Regions from separate parts of the Clostridium sp. HMP27 genome, predicted to be linked through region 1. Evidence: riboswitches for the same ligand, from Rfam matches in the RefSeq annotation. Region 1 holds a riboswitch; each other region holds the start of a gene.

The links. A riboswitch is a leader RNA that binds a small molecule or an ion and turns the genes downstream of it on or off. The one in region 1 is predicted to bind thiamine pyrophosphate.
Region 2: another riboswitch for thiamine pyrophosphate. It lies ahead of thiC (phosphomethylpyrimidine synthase ThiC); the one in region 1 lies ahead of tenA (thiaminase II).
Region 3: another riboswitch for thiamine pyrophosphate. It lies ahead of thiW (energy coupling factor transporter S component ThiW); the one in region 1 lies ahead of tenA (thiaminase II).
Region 4: another riboswitch for thiamine pyrophosphate. It lies ahead of thiT (energy-coupled thiamine transporter ThiT); the one in region 1 lies ahead of tenA (thiaminase II).

The regions. Positions count from the first base shown of each region.
Region 1 is NZ_JMFY01000034.1:34,466-37,657, forward strand. It holds gene DP68_RS14320 (DUF1576 domain-containing protein) at 1-695, opposite strand, end outside; RNA gene ssrS (6S RNA) at 852-1,037, shown strand; TPP riboswitch at 1,265-1,374, shown strand; gene tenA (thiaminase II) at 1,504-2,163, shown strand; gene DP68_RS14330 (ABC transporter ATP-binding protein) at 2,169-2,921, shown strand; gene DP68_RS14335 (ABC transporter permease) at 2,918-3,192, shown strand, end outside.
Region 2 is NZ_JMFY01000018.1:309,816-313,007, reverse strand. It holds gene thiC (phosphomethylpyrimidine synthase ThiC) at 120-1,433, opposite strand; TPP riboswitch at 1,518-1,623, opposite strand; TPP riboswitch at 1,762-1,863, opposite strand; gene DP68_RS10650 (helix-turn-helix domain-containing protein) at 1,994-2,338, opposite strand; gene DP68_RS10645 (flavodoxin family protein) at 2,597-3,192, shown strand, end outside.
Region 3 is NZ_JMFY01000018.1:209,454-212,645, forward strand. It holds gene thiM (hydroxyethylthiazole kinase) at 1-66, opposite strand, end outside; gene DP68_RS10130 (hydroxymethylpyrimidine/phosphomethylpyrimidine kinase) at 104-970, opposite strand; gene thiW (energy coupling factor transporter S component ThiW) at 1,033-1,527, opposite strand; TPP riboswitch at 1,678-1,787, opposite strand; gene pdxT (pyridoxal 5'-phosphate synthase glutaminase subunit PdxT) at 1,871-2,440, opposite strand; gene pdxS (pyridoxal 5'-phosphate synthase lyase subunit PdxS) at 2,442-3,192, opposite strand, start outside.
Region 4 is NZ_JMFY01000001.1:33,436-36,627, reverse strand. It holds gene DP68_RS00200 (DUF3048 domain-containing protein) at 1-706, shown strand, start outside; gene DP68_RS19395 (hypothetical protein) at 752-928, shown strand; TPP riboswitch at 990-1,093, shown strand; gene thiT (energy-coupled thiamine transporter ThiT) at 1,159-1,797, shown strand; gene DP68_RS00190 (ferredoxin) at 1,844-2,035, opposite strand; gene DP68_RS00185 (Mrp/NBP35 family ATP-binding protein) at 2,137-2,982, opposite strand; gene DP68_RS00180 (hypothetical protein) at 3,074-3,192, opposite strand, start outside.

The DNA.
Region 1 (3,192 bases):
GAGTCATATTCAGTTGATAATATTTCTGTTGATTTAATTATTAGACCAAAACCTCTAAGTACAGAGGTTATTATAGAACCGATGAGGCCTGCTGTAAATCCTATATTATAAAGATTATATCCATCATGGACTTTTATAAGATGTGATGATAGTGGTGTTATTACAAATCCTATTAGTATTCCAAATAGTATGCCAATAGGAAGACCTAATTTTATAGATACATGTAATCCAAAGCTTATCTCACTTACTACTGGGGCAAGAGCTGTACTAAACATCATTATTACTACTATGTTTTTGAAATTTATTTGTTGATACTTAACATAGAGGTATCCTCCTAAATATATAGGCCAGACATTGAATAAGTTTTTTCCTATAAACGAGAAGGCCATAATAGTAAATACAGATGCAATTAATGCGCCATTAACTTTTAATTTTAATTTCCATATTATAAAAATGTTTACTAAGGTTAAAACACCTGCATTTATAAATGTTGCTCCAATTCCACCAACTGATATATAATCCGTCAATAGTATGTCGGGACTTACAACTATTCTATAAAGTCCTTTATATATGTTTTTAGGGTTATCAAATATAAAAGCTAAGATGATTAGGCATAATGGAAATAAACTAAGTATAGTTAAAACTCTTTCTTTTCCAATATCTATAGAATCCTTTGTAATAGCGACAACCTCCAAATGAACACCTCCAATGAAATTTTAAGTGTTCTATAATATTTTGGTATTGAAAAACTTATGTATACTTTACATAAATTTAATAGAATTTTATCAACCTTAAATTCCCTATTGCAATCTAGATGATATTTGATATAATAATTTCATAAGGTTAATCCCTTATTTCTGAAATATTTGTGAAGCTCTTATTTTGAACCTACATTACTTAAAAGGGAGTTCAACATTTAGATGTGAATTGACTCATAAGTCCAACGTAAATGGCAAGGTCTATAAAGCATCTGTGAGGACACCCACCTATCGGAGAGATAGGTGTCAAAATTAGGGCAGCGGTATTTTGGATACTTTCTTTGATTATAATTAGATTAGTATATATGATAAGAGATGACACTAGTCATCTCTTATTTTTGTATGAATAAAAATTTCCAGCTATGTTTCTAATATTAATCACTTAAAAAAGTCTTGGCATTTTTAAGCTATTGTGGTAATATGACTTTGTAAGATTAAGGTGAAAAGCAGTTTATGTAAGATTAGATTTTAATAGTATTACATATTGTGAAACACAACAAGTGCATAAAAAATCCCGGGGGGGCTGGTGTTGCTGGCTGAGAGTAAGAACGAAATTCTTAGACCCTTTTAACCTGAACTGGATAATTCCAGCGTAGGAAGAGGTTTTACATATACATATATTTTGAGGATATAGGTACAAATCTCTTTTGTAGATTTGTACCTTTTTATTTTTCTAAGATCCTTAAAATTATTAGTCTTACAATATTAAGTGTTACGACTAAAAGGAGCAATGGAGGGATTAATAATGAAATTTTCACAAAGTTTATACAAGAGTGTTGAAGATATTTGGGAATCTTATTACAAACATCCTTTTGTAGATGGTATAGGACAAGGAACTTTAGATGTGGACAAATTTAAATTTTACATGATTCAAGATTATATTTATCTTATTGATTATGCAAAAATTTATGCTCTGGGTATAGTTAAGGCTGATACTGAAGAGGTAATGAAAGGATTTGCCACTATGGTAAATGGAATATTAAATGGCGAAATGAGTATTCATAGATCTTATATGAGAAGACTTGGAATTACTCAGGAGGAAATTAGAGATACAAAGGCATCCCTTGCTAATATTTCCTATACTAATTATATGCTTTCTGTATCTCAAAGAGGAACTTTAGCAGATCTTACTGTGTCATTATTATCTTGTATGTGGAGTTATTTAGAGATTGGAAGACAGTTAAGTAAAATTCCAGGAGCTGTAGATCACGAGTTCTATGGAGAATGGATAAGAGGATATATTTCAGAGGATTATATAAAGCTAACTAACTGGGTAATAGACTTAGTAGATGACCTGGCAAAGGATCTACCAAAAGGGGAGCTTGAAAAGCTAGAGGAAATATTTGTGAACACAAGTAAATATGAGTATATGTTTTGGGACATGGCTTATAACAAGGAGATGTAATCAGTATGTTAGAGTTTTCTAATGTGAACTTTAAATATGAAAATGATTCAAAGACTCTTATAGAAGATCTAAACTTTAAGATAAATAAAGGAGATTTTGTAAGTATAATAGGGCCTAGTGGTTGTGGTAAAAGTACAATCTTTAGATTGATTTCAAAACTTGAAAAAGCTTCTAGTGGAGATATTTTATTAGGTGGTAATAATATTAAAGACCTACATGGCCATATAGGGTACATGCCCCAACGAGATTTATTAATACCCTGGAGAACGATTTTAGAAAATGCTTCATTACCGATGGAAGTAGGTTCTAGAAATGTTAAAGAAGCTAGACAAAAGGCAGAGGAATATTTAAAGATTTTTGGCTTAAATGAGTATAAAGATAAACATCCAAAGGATCTATCGGGAGGAATGAGACAAAGGGTTTCTTTTATCAGAACATTACTTACAGGATCAGAGGTAATGCTTCTAGACGAGCCTTTTAGTGCCTTAGATGCTATTACAAAGGTTTCTATGCAGGAATGGCTTCTAAGTCAATGGATTAATTTAAAAAAGACTATCTTGTTTATAACTCATGACGTAGAAGAAGCTTTATTTTTATCTAATAGGATATTTGTGATATCAGAAAAGCCTATTGTAAGGTTAAAGGAAGTTATAGTTCCTCTTAATTATCCAAGAGATAGACATGCTTTAAGCAATAGGGAAATACTTGAGATAAAAGAAGAACTTATAAATGAATTAAAGCAGAGGGTAGAGCTATGAAGAAATATAAATCATCAGCAATTGTAGGAATTTTCTTTTTTATTACCTGGGAAATTATTGCACGATATATAAATGCAATGTTTATACTTCCATCTCCTACTAAAGTTTTAATGAAAACTTGGGAGCTTAGGGAACCTCTTTTTTTAGTGCATCTTCCTGCTACAATGCTAGTTACTTTCATAGGACTTTTAATATCAATAGTTTTAGGAGTTATGCTAGCCATAGCTATGAGTTTAAATAAAAGAATTGAAGAAGCAATATATCCTATTTT
Region 2 (3,192 bases), on a different contig from region 1:
CTTTCTGAGCATTTATAACAGTACTTTCACCAAAGGCAGAGTATCGTACATGGCCTATGGCAGAAAAACCATTTATACTTTGTATTTATCAACATCATTTATTTGCATTTCATCACTTCCTAGTTATCTTCTCTTAAAATATTGATATCTTTTCCCTGCATTATTTTATTCATATTTCTCATGGAACACATTTTTCCGCACATAGTACAACTGTCCTCATGCTCAGGAGAAGATTCTTTTCTATATCTTCTAGCTTTTTCTGGGTCAATAGAAAGCTCAAACATTTTGTCCCAATTAAGTTCTTGTCTTGCTTTACTCATTTCGTTATCCCAGTTTCTAGCACCAGGAATATTTTTGGCTATATCGCCAGCATGAGCAGCTATCTTTGAAGCAATGATACCTTCTTTAACATCCTCTAGATTAGGTAATCTTAGATGCTCTGCCGGAGTTACATAGCATAGAAAATCAGCTCCACAGCTAGCAGCTAATGCTCCTCCAATAGCACTTGTGATGTGGTCATAGCCAGGGGCTATATCTGTAACTATAGGGCCTAATACGTAAAATGGAGCACCATGGCAAAGCTTCTTTTCAAGCAGCATATTTGCTTTAATTTCATTTAATGACATGTGCCCAGGACCTTCTATGATAACTTGAACGTTCCTTTCCCAAGCTCTTAAAGTTAATTCGCCTAATACCATTAATTCTTTTATTTGGCAGGCATCGGTAGCATCATTGATAGAACCAGGTCTGCAGGCATCTCCAAGACTTAAAGTTAAATCGTATTTTTCACATATATCTAATAATTCATCGTAATATTCATAAAAAGGATTTTCCTTGTTATTAAGTTCCATCCAGGCATAAAGAAGAGAACCACCTCTTGAAACAATGTTTGTAAGTCTTTTATTTCTTTTAAACACATTTGCAGTCTCTCTATTTATACCAGCATGAATAGTTACAAAATCTACACCATCTCTTGCGTGCTTTTCTACAACATCTAAAAATTCCTTTGCAGTAATATCCTTTAATTCTTTATCATAAAATCCCACAGCATCATATATTGGGACAGTTCCTATCATAGCAGATGATGAAGTAACAAGTCTTTGTCTAAATTCTTCAGTTTTTCCAAAGGAGCTTAAGTCCATTATAGCCTCAGCCTTCATGTCTAAAGCTAGCTGTACTTTTTTCATTTCTTCATCAATATCACAGCAATCTTTTGATATACCTAAATTTACATTTATTTTTGTTCTTAAGCCTTCTCCTATACCTTCTGGATCTATGGATTTATGATTCTTATTAGCTGGTATAGCAACTTTCCCTTCTGCAATAAGCTTTTTTAAAACTTCTATATGCATATTTTCCTTTTTCGCTACTATTTCCATCTCTTTTGTAATAATACCTTTTTTAGCTGCATCCATTTGAGTTGTATACATAATTTGAACTCTCCTTTATTATTTAATTATTTTTGACAAAAATAAAATGCAAGCCTATATAGGGCTTGCAACAAGAATACGAATGTATAGTTGAAAAATGCTCCCTACGTTGGAATTATCCAAATCAGGTTATGAGGGTCAGAGATAACATCTCTTTCTCAGCTTATCAATATAAGCTCCCCTTGCGCTAGACGTCTTCAAAAAATAACTAGCAGGGTTTGTTTGTATTTTTGAAAAGGTCCAATTATTAAATTTTAAAAATAAATTAAAAAGAAGCTTTACCATACGGCAAAGCTTCTTACAAAATCATATTATAAAAATCAATTATAATAATAATCGTACATAACTTCCCTACGGTAGTACTAACTACGTCAGGTTCATAGAGTTAGATTAGTAAAATCTTCTCAGCCAAAGGGCACCCCTAGTTAATTATAATTATATTTATTTTTTATGTAAGTAATATATTACTTTAAACTCATTATAATGCTGAAGTGATACTATGTAAAGAATTTTTTAGAATAATTATTCAGTGCTTCTTTAATAGTATATCTCAATTTAATAAATTATTGATCACAATCACTGTCTAAGTGAGGATAATATTTAATAGACCAATCTTCAATTTCTTTAATAATCTTGGTAAGTTCTTTTCCCTTATTAGTAAGATAATATTCAACTTTAGGAGGAATTTCAGCATAAATTATTTTGCTTATTAATTCATCATTTTCTAATTCCTTAAGTTTTTCATTTAATACCTTTTGACTTATTCCTTTAGTTATTCGCTGAAGTTCTAAAAATCTTTTAGGTTCATTATATAAATGACATAATAAAACGGCTTTCCATTTTCCTCTTATAAGATCCATCGCAAAATCTAGTAAACATATATATTCTTTTTCATTATAATGTATCATTAAGGTACCTGCCTTTAGTTATTTTGTGAATAGGAGAAATATAAAATTAAAAAACATATTATAGTTATATTATATACTAGAAAAATTATCAATAAAAATTTATAACATAGCGTAAATATACATATTACAATAAATCTTACCTGAAGGTAAGTCATCTAACAAAAAAGTGCGTACTTGTTAATTAAATTACCGAGCCATATAATAATCCCATAAGCACAAAAGATTATAAATATAAAGGTTTATATGGAGGTATGTACTATGAAAGTAATTGCTTTTAACGGAAGTCCTAAAAAAGATGGGAATACCTATGAGGCTATAAAAGCTGTGGCTAATGAGTTAGAAAAAGAAAATATAGAAGTAGAAGTTATCCATGTAGGAAACAAAGTAATACGTGGATGCCTAGCTTGTGGTGGATGTAGTAGAAATATGAATGAAAGATGTGTTATAGAAAATGATGAAGTTAATGAATGGATTCAAAAAATGAAAGAAGCTGATGGAATTATTTTAGGATCGCCTGTACATTATTCAGCTATAGCAGGAACCATGAAATCATTTTTAGATCGAGCATTTCTTGTAACATCAGTAAATAGCGGAATACTTAGACATAAGGTAGGAGCTAGTGTTGTTGCAGTTAGAAGATCAGGAGGGGTTCCAACTTTTGACCAATTAAATAACTACATTAACTATTCAGAAATGGTGATGCCTACATCAAATTACTGGAATGTAGTACATGGTACAGAACCAGGTGAAGCAACTCAAGATGAAGAAGGAATGCAAATTATGAGAGTTTTAGGTAAAAATATGTCTTGGCTTATGAAATTAATTCACTCTGGTAAAAATAATATAGAAGAAAA
Region 3 (3,192 bases), on a different contig from region 1:
ATGTACAAGAGGTGTCTTTTCCTTAACTTGTAAAAGAATACGATTAAGCTTTTCATTAATTCCCATAATAGTTTCCTCCAAACTTATATATAGATTTTTATTTCTATAGCATACCTGCATTTTTATACAGTGTGTAAAAATGATTAGTAGGACCTACACCATGGCCAATATCTAATGAGTGCTTAATTGCTTCTGTAATATATTCCTTAGCTCTTTTTATTGATTCTACTAAAGTATAACCCAATGCTAAATTAGAACATATTGCAGAAGATAAGGTACATCCTGTTCCATGAGTATTTTTAGTATGTATTCTTTCTCCTTCAAAATAATGAAATTCTTTTCCATCATATAATATATCTACAGCATCATCCGCTAAATGACCTCCCTTTAAAAGTACATTAGGGGCCCCTATGAAATGAATTATCTTTGCTGCAGTTTCCATTTGTTCTCTTGTTTCTATAGCCTTTAATGTTTCAGCTTCTTTTAACAATTCACTATACTCATGATTATCCGTATACATCTGTTTATAAGTTTCTATTATAGCCAATGCTTCAGGGATATTAGGAGTTATAATAGAGCTTAAAGGTATTAATTTTTCTATAAGTGCTTTTTTTGATTCAGGTTTAAGTAAATCAAATCCACTTTTTGAAATCATCACAGGATCTAAAACCATATTCTTAGGTTTATATTCATTTAACTTTTTACTGATTGCATCTATAGTTTCTATTTTTGAAACCATTCCTATTTTCACTCCATCTACCTCTATATCCTTAAATATTGCATCTATTTGAGCCTCTATAATTGAAGATGATAAATCCTCCACTGCCCAAACACCTTGAGTATTTTGAGCCGTAATAGCAGTTATAACACTCATTCCAAAGGTTCCATTTGCAGAAAATGTCTTTAAATCAGCCTGAATACCTGCTCCTCCTGAACTGTCAGAACCTGCAATAGTTAATACTTTTTTCATTTACAAAACCTCCTCATTTAGTTTTTTCAATACTTTTTAATCAATTTCAATTAGCCTTAGTGTTATTGCTTATAAACCATGTTTATTATGTTTCTCTTTAATATAATAGTTAGTACCACATAAGCTATTAATGCTCCTCCTAAACTGCTTATGGAAAAAGGTATTACATAAAATAGTGCTGCAACATCTTTTCCAAGTACTAATTTAGAAATTGGGTAACAAACAAGTGCTCCAATTACTCCCGTACCTATAACTTCTCCTAGAAAAGCATGTATAATCTTTTTGCCTCTTTTATAAAATAACGCTGCCAAAAATGCTCCTATCATGCTTCCAGGAAAAGCCATAATAGAACCTGTTCCTAAAATATTTCTTATAACTGATATACAAAAGGCAATACCTACTCCTATGTAGGAATTAAACATTACTGCAGAAAGTACATTAATTAAATGTTGTATAGGAAAACACCTTGAAGCTCCTATTGGAATATAAATTAAATTTGAAAGTAAAACTCCCATAGCTATAAGTAGTGCTGAAAAAGTTAATTTTTTTGTACCCATAAAATCACTCCTAAATTTAAATAATATAAAATTTTAGTACTATCCAGCAGAAAATTAGAAGTATTTTAAAAGTAGTAGTTTTTAATTTTTCTATAATATAAAAAACAAAAGACATAAACTCCCACGAAGTTTATGTCTTAAATATCAAAACAATATCTACATCTAACTCCCTACGCCGGCATTATCCAGATCAGGTTAAAGGGTCTAAGAATGGATTTCTTACTCTCAGCTGGCCATTACCAACTCCCCTGTGTAATTACCTATATTATTAATTTTCATTAACATCATACTATATATAAAAAATTAAGTCAATTGATCCCTATGAAGTTCCTAAAAATTCAAGTTAGAACTGGCACATAGAAATAAAGTATTTGTGGAACTGAAGATTTTCTGTAAGTTCAGGATGAAAGGATGTGACAAGGATATTATTTTGTTTAGCTGCTACTATATTCTCCTTTAACTTATGGAGTACTTCTACATCATCTCCCACACTAACAATAAATGGTGCTCTAATGAACACAAGCGGAATTGGATTATCTGATACACTCTTAATAACATCCTCAGTGCTAAAACTATTTATTTGCCTTCCATATGCATTCCTTCTAACTTTTATATTCATTACAGAAATATGTGTTATGTCGTCATTTTCAATTTCCTGTGCAAGCAGTATCATGCCTGCACAAGTTCCCCATACTGGTAATCCTAATAGTATCTTCTCTCTAAGCTTGGGAAGCATTCCTGTTTCCCTTAAAATTTTGCCAATAGCAGTACTTTCTCCCCCTGGTAAAATTAATCCATTAATATCTTCAATATCCTTTAACGTTTTAACTTCAACTGCATCAAAGCCTAATGCATTTATGCTTTTTATATGTTCTATAACTCCACCTTGAAGGGATAAAACTCCTATCTTCATCTTACCAGCCTCTTTCTGCATATCTATTAGTTAAATCTCTTAAGTCTATTCCACTCATCGGCTCCCCTAATTCTTCTGAAACCTCGGCAAGTCTCTTAGGATCATTATGATAAGTAGTTGCAAGTACTATTGCCTTTGCTCGTTTTTCTGGACTATCTGACTTAAATATTCCAGAGCCAACAAACACCCCTTCGGAGCCAAGCTGCATCATAAGTGCGGCATCTGCTGGTGTTGCAATTCCACCTGCTGCAAAATTCACTACAGGAAGCTTTCCTTCCTTCCAAACAAATTTTATCAATTCGTATGGAGCTGACATTTCCTTTGCAATTGTCATAAGTTCTTGTTCTGGAGCATTTTTTATTTTTCTTATTTCATCCATCATGCATCTCATATGCCTTACAGCTTCAACAACATTTCCTGTACCCGCTTCCCCCTTTGTTCTAATCATAGAAGCTCCCTCACCTATTCTTCTTAAAGCTTCTCCAAGATTTTTAGCACCACAAACAAAAGGAACTTTAAAATCCCATTTATTTATATGATAAGCTTCATCTGCAGGAGTTAAAACTTCACTTTCATCAATATAATCGATTTCCAAAGCTTGAAGTATTTGAGCTTCTACAAAGTGACCAATTCTAACTTTGGCCATAACTGGTATTGAAACTGCTGATTTTATTTCTTTAATCATTTTAGGATCGGACATTCTTGCAACTCCACCTTGCTTCCTTATATCGGAAGGTACTCTTTCAAGAGCC
Region 4 (3,192 bases), on a different contig from region 1:
TCACAAAAATAGTCCTGAAAAAATTGGTCCAGTTCGAAGTGCGCGACCTTACTTTTTAGACTTATCTAAACTTCATAAATTACCTTTTGGACATTGTGGATATAGCGAAGAAGCTAAAACTCAAATTGAGACTGAAAATTTGCCAAGCTTAAATGAATTTATATATGAAAAGTATTATTGGCGGGATAAGTCTAGAAAGTATGAACATAGCTTATATACATCCACAGAAAATATGAGAAATTTAATTTCAGAAAAAAATCTTATAGCTAAACCTACATCAACTTATAATTTTAATAAATCCTATTGGGAAAATTCAAATCTTGATAGTTCTAGTTCAGTTACTATAAAAGTAAATAAATATTACAATACTTCTTATATACTTAAAGATGGCTTATATGTTAAATATATGGATGGTACCCCTTCTGTAAATAGAGACAATAATATTCCTATACAAGCAAAGAATATCGTTATTCAGCTTACAAACATAACACTTCAAACTGATAATTTACATGTTGATATACGACTAATTGGTGAAGGAGATTGCCTAGTTATAAGCAACGGTAAAGTAGTTAAGGGAAAGTGGAAACAATCTAGCTTAGATTCCAGTACAGAGCTTCTAGATAATCTCGGAAATCCTATCCCTTTAAATATAGGAAATACTTGGTGGCACATACTAGATAAAAAAGCAAACATTAAAATAAAATAATTTACTTAATTATAGGCAATACTAACTAAAAAGGAGGTATTGCCCATGAAAGGTCGGATAATAGATTTAATAGGCTCAGATGCCCTAGTTGCTTTAGAAGATGGTACTACTATGGAAATTAACAGACTTACGTTATCTGAGCATATAAAGCTCGGAGATATGGTAAATGTAGATCCTAGTCCCCTTCATCCTGGAAATGATAAACTTGTAGACTTCTTTTAATAAGTACAACGTTCTTGAAAATACATATATAATACTATATAATAAGTTATATAAAATTAATAAACCGTGCTAGAGGTGCCGAACTCGGCTGAGAAATGATTTAGTCATTAACTCTTATCACCTGATCTGGATAATACCAGCGTAGGGAAGCAGTCTCGACTCGCTTTATAAGGTATTCCAGTGCTGGAATACTTTTATTTTTTATATCCTTTAGCACAAAGGAGGCTATTATGAAAACTTTACAAAGTGGAATCTTAGAATTATCTAAGTATCCTCTAACCTTATTAACCCTTGCAGGAGTAATTTTAATAATACTGGTATTTATAAGACTTAAGAAGATTACCTTAACCGTAAGAATAATTTCTCAATTAAGTATTGGTCTTGCATTATCTGTACTCCTTAATTTATTTAAGATCGCAGAATTACCTAGCGGAGGAGCTATTACATTAGGTGGAATGGTACCTATTATTCTTCTTTCATTATTTTATGGACCTGAAATAGGATTTCTAACTGGTTTTATGTATGGTATATTAAGCTTAATTTTAGGACCTTATATCCTCCATCCTGTACAGGTATTATTTGATTATCCTTTACCATTTATGGCACTAGGTCTTGCAGGCTTTTTTAAAGACAAAAAATTAATTGCCACAGTTATAGCTGTATTAGGAAGATTTACATTCCACTTTATTTCAGGTGTGGTATTTTGGGGAAGTAATGCTCCAGAGGGAATGTCACCTTATTTATACTCCCTTATATACAATGCTTCTTATTTAGCAATAGATGGGTTAATTTGTATTGTAATACTTACACTAATTCCTGTTAATCAAATATATTCCATTTTAAATAAAAATTCAATTCATAGTCATTAAATGAAAAGCATGTAATGAAAATCATTACATGCTTTTATTATTTTTATTATTCTACTTTTATGGCATTAGTTGGGCAACTTCCTTCTGCTTCTTTTGCAGCATCTTCTGAACCTGATGGAACTTCATCTACTACAACTGTTGCTTTTCCAGTACTGTCATCCATTTCAAATACATCCCCAGCTATTGCTGGACATAGTCCACATGATATACAAAGATCCTTATCAACATATGCTTGCATAATACAATTCCTCCTTTTACTTTGAACTATATATATTTTACCCCACTCGTCATTCTTTATTACTATTTTATTAAATTTTAAAATTTAAATTTTAGCAGTAGTTACTTGCTTAGCTTTATAAAATTATCTAATAATTTATCATAATCCCCATTTAATAACACAAATCTTTCCGCTTGACCGCTCTCTAAGCTTTCAGCTAAATCTAAATTTATAGGCATCTCTGCCATTAAAGGCACTCCTAAGTATTTAGCTTGCTCTTCAGCAGATTTTTTGCTAAATACTCTAATCTTTTCACTACAATTATTACATTGTACATAAGACATATTTTCTACTACACCAAATACCTTTACATCCATTTTTTCTGCCATTATTACAACCTTTTTAACTATCATGGATACCATATCTTGAGGTGTAGATACAACTACCATTCCTTCTACAGGCATGCTTTGCATTATAGTTAATGCTATATCTCCTGTTCCTGGAGGCATATCGATTAAAAGATAATCTAAATCTCCCCAGACTGTGTCTGAATACATTTGCTTCAATACACCAGTTATTACAGGTCCTCTCCATATAACCGGCTGTTCTTCTTCCTCTGTTAAAAGATTTAAGGATATTACCTTTATACCCAAAGATGTTTGGACAGGTATAAACTTTACTTCTTCACTATTTTCTACTTGATGTATTTCTGCTCGTTCTTCGTTTATGCCAAAAAACCTTGGCATAGAAGGCCCTGTTATATCTCCATCAAGTACTCCAACTTTAAATCCAGCCTTCTGCAGTTGTACCGCTAAAATACCAGTTACTGTTGACTTACCAACTCCACCTTTTCCACTTATTACTCCTATAATATGTTTTATATTTCCGTGCTTTGGCACATCTTTAGAACATGTAGATGAATTACTATTACAGCTTCCTTTGCTAGGACAACTATTGCAATCACTCATTTCTATTCCTCCTTAATATGTATTGTAAAACTTTATTTATTATAGCACTAAAAAAATGTTATAAAAACCCTTATAAAAATTATATTAATATCTAAAAGTTACTAGGTTTGTCTTTAGTTGCATTCAAATGCCAACTTCTATTTTCATAGTTTGCAACTACATAATACTGTTCTGTATTTTTTTCTTGCCTATTATAAAATGTAATTATAC